Regions from separate parts of the Citricoccus alkalitolerans genome, predicted to be linked through region 1. Evidence: predicted binding sites of a transcription regulator. Region 1 holds the regulator's gene; the other holds the start of a gene.
The links. Region 1 encodes LexA, which represses DNA repair genes until DNA is damaged. Its sites were predicted from a motif close to TCGAACANNTGTTCGA; they were not measured.
Positions count from the first base shown of each region.

Region 1 (4,802 bases):
GGGCTCGCCGTCCTGCCCGAGTTCGAGGCCGTGGTGGTGGACGAGGCCCACGAGCTCCAGGACCGCGTGACCGGTGCGGTCACCGGCCAGCTCTCCGGGGCCATCGTGCAGGCCGCGGCGTCCTCGGCCCGCAAGCACACGGCCATCGCCGTGGAGGACCTGGTACAGGCCGGCATCGGCCTCGATGCCGCCTTCACTGCCACTCCCACGGGCCTGATCCCGCGCGGGCCGGACGAGGTCCAGCAGAACGCACTCAAGTCCGTCCGCGATGCGGCCCGCCAGGGACTGAGCGATTCCAAGCCGAGCGGGGGAGGCGCGGACTCCTCGGCCGACGGCGGACGTCAGATGGCCCGGTCCCGGATGCAGGACGTCCTGGACGTGGCCGAGCGGATGCTGGAGACGACCCCGGACACCACTCACCCCGAGGTGCTCTGGGCCTCCCGTCCGGGCCACTTCGAGCCCGGCACCGGGTGGATCCCCGGGGACGAGTCTGCGGCGCCGATGCTCTACGTGGCGCCGCTGTCCGTGGCCGGCAAACTCCGCGAAGGCCTCTTCGGTCAGGCCACGGCCGTGCTGACCTCTGCCACGTTGGCCGTCGGAGAATCGTTCAACCCGGTGGCAGGCTCTCTCGGCCTGATGGGCGAGGGTGCGCCGGCCTGGACCGGTCTGGACGTGGGAAGTCCCTTCGACTACCCGAGGCAGGGTGTGCTCTACGTGGCCCGGCACCTGCCGAAGCCAGGCCGGTTCGCCGCCCCCGAGAGCTATGACGAACTGGAGTCATTGCTGCGGGCGTCCGGCGGCGGTGCCCTGTGCCTGTTCTCCTCCAAGCGGGCCGCCGAGGATGCCGCAGCGGAGATGCGCACCCGGCTCGGCCCGAAGCCCACGATCCTGTGCCAGGGGGACACCACGCTGACCGCCCTGGTTCGGCAGTTCGCCACGGAGGAGGACACCTGTCTGTTCGGGACCATGAGCCTGTGGCAGGGTGTGGACGTGCCCGGCGAGTCCTGCCGGCTGGTGGTCATCGACCGCATCCCGTTCCCGCGACCAGACGATCCTCTCTCCACGGCGCGGTCCAGGGACATCAGCCGCCATGGCGGCAATGGTTTCATGGCGGTCTCCGCCTCCCATGCGGCAGTCCGCCTGGCGCAGGGCGCCGGCCGGCTCATCAGGACTGCGACGGACCGCGGTGTCGTGGCTGTCCTCGACTCGAGGCTGGCGACGGAACGGTATGGGTCATTCCTGCGCTCGACCCTGCCGGATTTCTGGCCCACGGCCGATCCCTCGGTGGTCCGCGGCGTGCTGGAACGGCTCCGTCCCGGTGACTAGCGGATCAGGATCTCTAGCGCGTCGACCGTGCGAATAGCCCGCCATTCGAGGCCGGGGGCTGGGCTCCAGGCAGGCCAGTCCACGGACCATCCGCCGTCGGGGTCCTGGGCGGAAGCCAGCCACCGTCGGTCCCGTGACATCACGGCTGCCGGAACGAGCCTGCCGGGAAGGTCGGAGGGGAAGGGAACGGTCCACGGATCATGGACCAGGTCGACCGCGTGGATCCGTTCGTCCTCCGCGCCACCCTCCACGGGGAGCGAGCCCTCGGCAGACAGCCGTTCACGGAGGGATGCCAGGACCGAGCTGTCGGCCGGTTCCGGGGGAAGGCTGTCCGCGGCAAGGAACCTCAGGGCGTACTTGATCTCATAGGCGGGAAGGTCACCGACAGTCGAGGCCCGGGCCAGTCGGAGGCGGCACCAGTCCGAGGCAGCCTCGGCCCAGCCGCCCGAGAACCCCGTCAGCAGGGCCGCGGCGGCGAAGCCATACGTGAGGTGCGAACCGCCCGGAACCGGGTGGACCCACGGTGCATGGGGCCACTCGAGGGAGGCCTCGGTGACGAACGGTACGGAACCGTCTAGCCCGGAGGTCGAGGCCACCCATTCCAGTCCAGAGCGCACCCAGGGATGCTCGGCGAGATCCCAACCGGCCAAGAGGTCCAGGGCCGTCAGCGTGGAGAGCGCCTCACTCTTCGGTGACCGAACGTCAGGTTCAAGGCCATGACCGAATCCCCCGTCCGGATTGCGGTACGCCTCCAGGGCGGCCAGGACACCCTCAGTGCCGCCGCCGTGGAGCATCAGGTCCACCCGGCGGCGTTCGAGCAACCGCCCGTGGGTGTAGACGAACTCCTCGGCATCCGCCACGCGGACGCCTGGCGGCAGAGGCCGATGGTTCATGGGCTCAGAGCGCCCGGAGTACCGTGACGACCTTACCCATGACCGTCGCCGCATCGCCGAGTATGGGCTCATACGCAGAATTCTGCGGTAGCAGCCACGTGTGGCCATCTCGCTGCCGAAAGGTCTTCACCGTGGCCTCGTCGTCCAGGAGAGCGGCGACGATGTCCCCATTCTGTGCGTTGTTCTGCTGGCGTACGACCACCCAGTCGCCGTCGCAGATGGCGGCATCGACCATGGAATCCCCGGAGACCTTCAGCATGAACAGCTCGCCCTCACCGGTCAGCTGGCGCGGCAGTGTCATGACATCCTCGACCTGCTGGTCGGCGAGGATCGGCCCACCGGCGGCGATCCTGCCCACCAGCGGAACCGGTACGGCATCACCGTCCGAGGCCCCCGTGTGCAGCGTCCTCACCGACCCCACCGGCGTGGCGGCTGATTCGGGGGCCGTGGCGTCCGACTCCGACACGAGGGCCCGGCCGTTCTCGTCCAACAGCACCTCCATGGCGCGCGGGCGGCCCGGATCCTTGCGGAGATACCCCAGCTTCTCGAGCTGGCCCAGTTGATGGGTGACCGATGAGAGCGAGGCCAGGCCCGCGGCGTCCCCGATTTCCCGCATGGACGGCGGATAACCGTGCGCGGCGATCGCAGAGCGGATGGATCCGAGGATGATCCGCTGACGATCAGTGAGGGGCCGGACGCTGGGATCGCGGTGCAGGTCCTGGGCTGGAGGGGGAATCCGGGGGGCCATTCGACCATCCGTTCTTATCGTGTCCGTCGGTCTTGGTGAGATGTCTCGTGCTGGGTCGCTGGGTCTGACGGTACCGGAGTCACAGCCTTGATTCAAAGATATGTTCGAAGTTTTCTTGGCATGGTTCGAACAGGCGTGCTAGACATGATGTCGAAGCAGTCGAACACACGTTCTAGATGGCCCGGGGGTCCGGGAGGAGAGGCAGAAGAGCATGAGTACTGCAGCATCGGTCAACACCCGCGCAGCCGGCTCCGCCGGATTCCACCTGAACCGCCGTGGTCGTTTCCTCTTCGTGGGGTTTCCCGTCATTGTCCTGGCGATCCTCGCCGCAGCGGCCGCTGTCTTCTTCGGCGCGCACGGGATGGCACCGGCGGCTGCGTCGGATGACGAGCCGGTGGCCGCCGTCGAGTCCATCACGGTTAACTACGGCGACACCCTGTGGGACATCGCCGGACGCACCGCTCCAGACTCGCCCCGCAATGAGGCCATCCTGCGCATCGGCGCACTGAATGACCTCGACGGTGGCGATCTGCAGCCCGGTCAGGTGTTGTTCGTGCCGGCCGGGGGCTGAATCCCCGCTGGCCCCCGCAGGGGGTGCCGGGGGCTCGACTCTCTCCAGCCGGACGGTAGGATGGCCTGGGTTCGTAGTGGGGCGGATCCATTGCCGATGACGGGGCACTCATGGGGAACAAGCGCAGGCAGATCAAGTCTGTGGCGACCCCGGTGGCCTTCTCAGCCATTGGTGCCCTCGTGGCCACCGGAGCCTTCCTCTATCCCGGTTTCGACACGGCTGACCTCGAACTGCATGATTCAGGGATCTGGGTCACCCACAACAGCGGGGGATACGTCGGCCACCTGAACCACGAGTCCAGCATCCTGGACGGTGGTTTCCGGCCCCCGATGGAGGACGTCGAACTCCACCAGGCGGATGCCACTGCCCTCATGCTGGATCCGGCCTCCGGCACCTTGACGTCCATTGACACGACGTCCATGGTCGCCGGCGACCAGATCATGCTTCCGGCCGCCCAGGGCTTCGCGCTCGGAGCGGGCGTTATCTCAGCCAGCAACCCCTCGGAGGGGGCTGTCTACGCGGGGACGGTGGACCCATCGCCACAGATTTCACCGGATGAACCGCTGTACGAGGCCGAGGGGGCCGTGACGTCGACGACGACGGTGGAGGGTGAGGTGTTCGTGGCTGACCTCGGCCAAGGCACCGTGATTCGCTTCGGGGCCGGCGACGAGCAACCCGGCGCACTGGTGGAGACCGGCCGGGACGGCGTCGAAGGGCTGGCCGGAATGCAGGAACCACAAATGGTGGCCGTGGGTGAGGTTCCCGTGGTGGTGGATCCCGCTTCCGGCACCCTGTCCTGGCCCGGCCACTCCGTTCAGGATGAGCGCCTGGTGGGTGCGGTGCCGCAGCCGTCCGGCCCCGAGGCGGACCGGATTGCCTTGTCCACGGAGTGGGATCTGCTCACCGTGGGACTGTCCAGCGGTGAGGTCCGGTCCATGAGCATCACTCCACCGACGGACCCCTCCGCTGGATCGACCACGCCTGCCGGTGCCGGCGGCGGTGTGGCGGCCACGGCTCCTGTTCGGGCCGCCGGATGCCTTCACGCCGCGTCGGCCGTCACCGGTCACTACCTGCAGGACTGCGACGGTGAAGAACAGGATCAGATCGTCCCCGTCCCGGATCTGCAGTCCAGCGCGGAGTTGGTCTTCCGGGTCAGCCGCGACGTCGTGGTGCTCAACGACACGACGTCCGGGACTAACTGGATGGTCCTGGACCAGATGAAGGTCGTCGCCAACTGGGACGACCTCGAACCGCCCAAAGGGGA
Region 1 covers NZ_BAAALH010000001.1:424,042-428,843, forward strand. Annotated here, with positions in the region: gene ABD134_RS01870 (ATP-dependent DNA helicase) at 1-1,326, shown strand, start outside; gene ABD134_RS01875 (hypothetical protein) at 1,323-2,219, opposite strand; gene lexA (transcriptional repressor LexA) at 2,224-2,967, opposite strand; gene ABD134_RS01885 (LysM peptidoglycan-binding domain-containing protein) at 3,179-3,538, shown strand; gene ABD134_RS01890 (Ig-like domain-containing protein) at 3,649-4,802, shown strand, end outside.

Region 2 (4,802 bases), 440 kb from region 1:
CTTCGGCTCCTTCGGCTTCTGCAAGGCTCACGGTGCCGCGTTCGCCGTTCCCACCTACCACTCGGCGTGGCTCAAGACCCACCACCCCGAGGCGTTCCTGGCCGGGATCTTCGAGCACGATCCCGGCATGTACCCCCGCCGACTGATGATCGCCGAGGCCCGCCGCATGGGCATCCCGGTGCTGCCCGTGGACATCAATGCCTCCACTGATCGGTTCAGGCTCGAGTGGGTGCCCGGTCATCCAGAGATTCCCGACGCCGGCGCCGCGCCCTTCCCAGAGAAGGTGCCGGCCGCTGGGAACCGGCCGGCCGGCGTCGGATCGAGGAATACCGCGGGGCGCTGGGGGATCCGGCTCGCACTGAACGCGCTGTCCGGACTGAGCGAGACGGAGATCAAGAGGATCGTGGCGGGGCAGCCCTATGCCTCGCTGGCCGATGTACGGGACCGGGCCCGTCCGACCCGGAGGAACTTCGAACGGCTGGCGCAGCTCGGTGCCCTGGACTGCCTCCTTCCGCCGGGTGGCGCCTCGCGCACGGACCTGGTGCACCATCTGGAACTGCAGCACGGAGGGCAAGTGGAAGGGCCCTCAGGGCGGAGGAAGCGGTCCGGGGGGCGCCAGGTCGACGGTCAGCTCTCCCTGGAGTTGCCCGATACCGAGGCGGCGGCGATCGTGCCGATGTTCCCGGAGCCGAGTAGGGACCAACGGGTGCGGACTGAGCTTGATCTGACCGCCATGGACACGACCGCCCATTTGATGGAGTCACACCGGCCGTACCTGGAGGCGCTCGGGGTGACAGCAGCGGAAGATCTGCTCGGGTTGCGGTCGCAGTCACGGGTGCTGGTGGCCGGAGTGCGGGTGGCGACGCAGACCCCGCCCATGCGCAGCGGCAAACGGGCGGTGTTCATCTCCGTGGACGATGGAACGGGTTGCGTGGATGCCTCATTCTTCACGGAGGCCCAGTATGAGACCGGTGAGATGCTGTTCTCTGCCCGGCTGATGCTGATCGAGGGCACCACGCGTCGGACCGGCCCCAAGGCCATCAGCCTGCAGGCCATTCGTGCCTGGGACTTGCACCGGCCCGAGGCCCTGCCTGATCCGGACTACCTGGAGGGCACGCGGGAGGAATGGCGTGCCTGGCTGCGCCGGGACCGGAATCGGGCGAATGCGCCAGCTGCTCCGGTGCCGTGGGGCCCTGCTGCCTCGTCAGCCGCCCAACAGCAGGACACCGGCGGCTCACGTCAGGCGGCGGGGGCCAATGCGCGACTTCCCGACATCCCGCACCATGACACCGGCGCCTGGCCGGTCAAGGTGCGCGGCCCGGTGGGAGTTCCGGAGGGTGCCTCGGCGACGGGCGGAAACCGATCTGCCTCCGCTGGCGCGTTCTCGCGGGCAGGTGTCAGATCCATCCATCGACCGGTCCCCGTGCCGCATCCGGAGACCTGGGAGTTGCTGCCGACCCCCGGTGACATCGTCTGAGCCACTTGCCCTCCGCGGGGGTCAGGACGTGCGACGATCGGACCATGACGAGCACATTCACGGTGGTGACCCCTTCGATGCACGCGACCGAGATGCTCTTCGATCTCTCCCTGAATATCGATGAGCATCTCGGATCGATGGCCGACTCCGGCGAACAGGCCATCGATGGCGTGACCTCGGGACAGATCGGTCTCGGTGAGACGGTCACCTGGCGGGCCCGGCACTTCGGGATCTGGTTCACCATGACCTCACAGATCACTGAGCATGACCGTCCCCGCCGGTTCGTCGACGAGCAGATCACCGGCCCCTTCCGCTCCTTCCGCCATGTCCCCGACTTCTCGAGCGAGGTCCACGGATCAGCCGGAGCTGGACTCGTGACGGCCGGAACCGCCCAGAGTGCGAGCACCATGACGGATACGATCACCGTGACGTCGCCCCTCTTCGGCCGCCTGGCCGAAAGGCTGATCCTGGTGCCCTACCTCCGCCGGCTGATCCGGCAGCGCAACCGGCATCTGCTCGCGGTTCTCGACGCCGAGGCCACGGCTCAACGCCAGAAGAAGTGATGCTCCATCCCACTGGGGCTCAGGACACTCTCATGATGGAAGCGGTCCTCGAAGTCCGTCGGACTGGACCACAGCCGCAGTCCTGAACCGATGTCATGGGGCGCCACGGCGATGTGCAGGTCATCCACGAGGTCCGCTTCAAGGAACTCCAGCACCGTCGTCACACCGCCACCGAGACGGACATCCTTGCCCTGGGCGGCGTCCATGGCGATCCTCAGCGCCTCGGACGGGCTGGCATCGAGGAAATGGAACGTCGTGTCGCTGAGCGAGAAGGACGGGCGCAGGTGGTGCGTCAGCACAAACACCGGAGTGCGGAACGGCGGATCATCACCCCACCAGCCCTTCCAGTCCTCGTTCGTCCAAGGGCCCCGGAACGGACTGAACTTGTGACTGCCCATGATCTCGGACCCGATGTTGTGGGTGAAGTCGCGGACGATGTGGTCGTCCACGCCCCGGGAGCCGCCGGGATCCGTCCGATTGGGCCAGCTGTCCGTGGCCCCCGCCCACCGGGTCAGGGGGCCCGGGTCCACGTGGCCGAAGGGGCGTTCCAGGCTCTGGTCTTCCCCTGCGGCGATGCCGTCCCGCGAGACGAAGAAATTCTGGACCCTGAGTCGTTGAGGCCTGCGCCTGTGAAGCGGCTCGCCGGTGGGGGAATCTGTCGTGGAAGGCATAGGTACATCCTGGTTCTGGGCTGTGTGCTCAGCAGTCGGACGCTGGTGGTTGCCCTGAGTGTAGAAACGCACGACGCCGGATGGCCAGATCCGCGGTGCGTGCCCCTTCCTGCACAGGCAACCGAAGGGAGGAAGACGTCCACATTCTGCGGTGGTGGTGTTTATCGTGTCCCAGCATCATGATCGAATATATGTACTAGAAGGCCGGGTCAGTGAGGACAGGTTAGACAGGGAAGGAGCACCCGAGATGGAGAAGGACGAGCTGGCAGAGTTGGACCTGCCCGAGCTGCTGATGGCTTCCCGTCTCATCCTGGAAGAGCTGGCGTCACGGGTGTCTCATCCTCGGTTGTCGGACGCAGTCGACCGCTTCCCGGACGGGCCGGATCATGATCGTTCCGCGGAGTGGGGGCTGTATGTCCATGCGGACAGGGTGCTCGACGAGAGGGGCGGCGCGGACCCGGATGAGTTGCTGAGTGGTGAGTCCCTGAACGACGAGGCCCTGGGTGCACCGGCGGAAGGTATGCCGGTGGGATGTCTGCCAGTCGTGCTGTCCCGGGTCGAGGAGCTCGGCCGATGGGTGGATGCGGCTCGAACGGGATTGGCGGGACATGTGGACCACGTCTTCGAGGAGCATGTGACCCGTCGTGGCCTGTTGGGGATCCCGGAGGGTAAGTGCGCCTACCGCAATGGGGCGGACTACCTGCAGCAGGTCCTTCGCATCCCCCGTCATGAGGCGAGGAAGCGTGTCCGTCGCGCTGCCCGCGTCATGCCGCGGTTATCCCAGGACCGAGCCCAGGTGATTCCAGCCGAGATGACCGCACTGGCCGGCACTGTGACCTCTGCTCAGGCCGACCTCGTCGCGGTGGACACGGTGGCTGACGCCCTCACGTCTGCTCGTGCTGACGCGGCCCGAGCCGGAGTGCCGAAGGACCACATCGACCTCTTGATCGCTGAGGGGGAGCGGGTGTTGGCGGCCCAGGCGCAGGAAATGGACCCGGATGCCGTCAGGAAGGTGTGCGCGTACTGGCGCCAACGCTTTGATGCCTTGGTGAATCCCGATGGTCTCGAGCCCACCGAGGCCCAGATGAACGCGGCCCAGGGGCTTTTCTATCACGGCAAGGGAACCGCGAACCTGCACCGTTGGTCTCTGTTGGCGACCGACGGCCAGCATGAGACGCTGAAGACCCTCGTCTCTGCCTCCTCCAACCCGCGCAGGATTGCTGACGAGCAGCCGGGTTCAGAGGTGTGGGCGGAGCACCTGGATGTAGCGGACTCGCTGGATTCCCGGAGCCGGGCCCAACGGGAATTGGACGGACTCATCAGTGCACTGACCGGTGCACTGGCCTTGACGAACCAGACAACTCCCACGGCCGAAGAGGGCGGGTCTGACCTGCCGGATGCCGCGGGTGGCGGAGTCAGGCCCCAGGTCCTGGTGACGATCGACTACGAGTCCCTGGCGGGCCACTACACGAGCGTGAAGGGTCGGGGTAGCACTGGTCACGTGATCTCCCAGGCAACCTATGCGGGGGCGGTCGATCCACAGACCATCCGGCAGAAGGCCTGTGATGCGGACCTGATTCCCATCGTGCTCGGTGGGTCAGGAGAAGTGCTCGACGTGGGCCGCTCCCAGAGGCTGTTCACCCGAAAGCTCAGACGAGCCATCGTCGCCCGAGATGGCGGATGCGCTGCACCCGCCTGTTCCATACCCGCTCCCTGGTGCGAAGCCCACCACATCCGCTATTGGGAGCATGGCGGGCCCACCAGTGTTGAGAACGGAGTCCTGCTCTGTTCACATCATCACCACGCAGTCCATGCCGGAGCATGGGAGGTCGAGGTCAAAGACGGTGTGCCCTGGTTCATCCCTGCCCGCTATCACGACCCCGAACAACGGCCTCGCCGCAACCAGTATTGGCGTCCCCGAGACCCAGGCGGCCCGGAGAGTTCTGGGCCTGAAGGCCCAGGGGAATCAGGGGAACCAGGGGGACCACGTTGCCGAGACAATCTCGATGATGCGGCGTGAACCAGCCGAACCGGCTGAACCGGCTGAACCACCACCGTCACCCTTCTGACCTTTGACTTTCTGAGACTGTC
Region 2 covers NZ_BAAALH010000001.1:859,987-864,788, forward strand. Annotated here, with positions in the region: gene ABD134_RS03835 (DNA polymerase III subunit alpha) at 1-1,477, shown strand, start outside; gene ABD134_RS03840 (SRPBCC family protein) at 1,522-2,040, shown strand; gene ABD134_RS03845 (dihydrofolate reductase family protein) at 2,022-2,711, opposite strand; gene ABD134_RS03850 (HNH endonuclease signature motif containing protein) at 2,959-4,731, shown strand.
Region 2: the regulator LexA is predicted to act here: its motif matches at 2,895-2,910, upstream of ABD134_RS03850 (HNH endonuclease signature motif containing protein).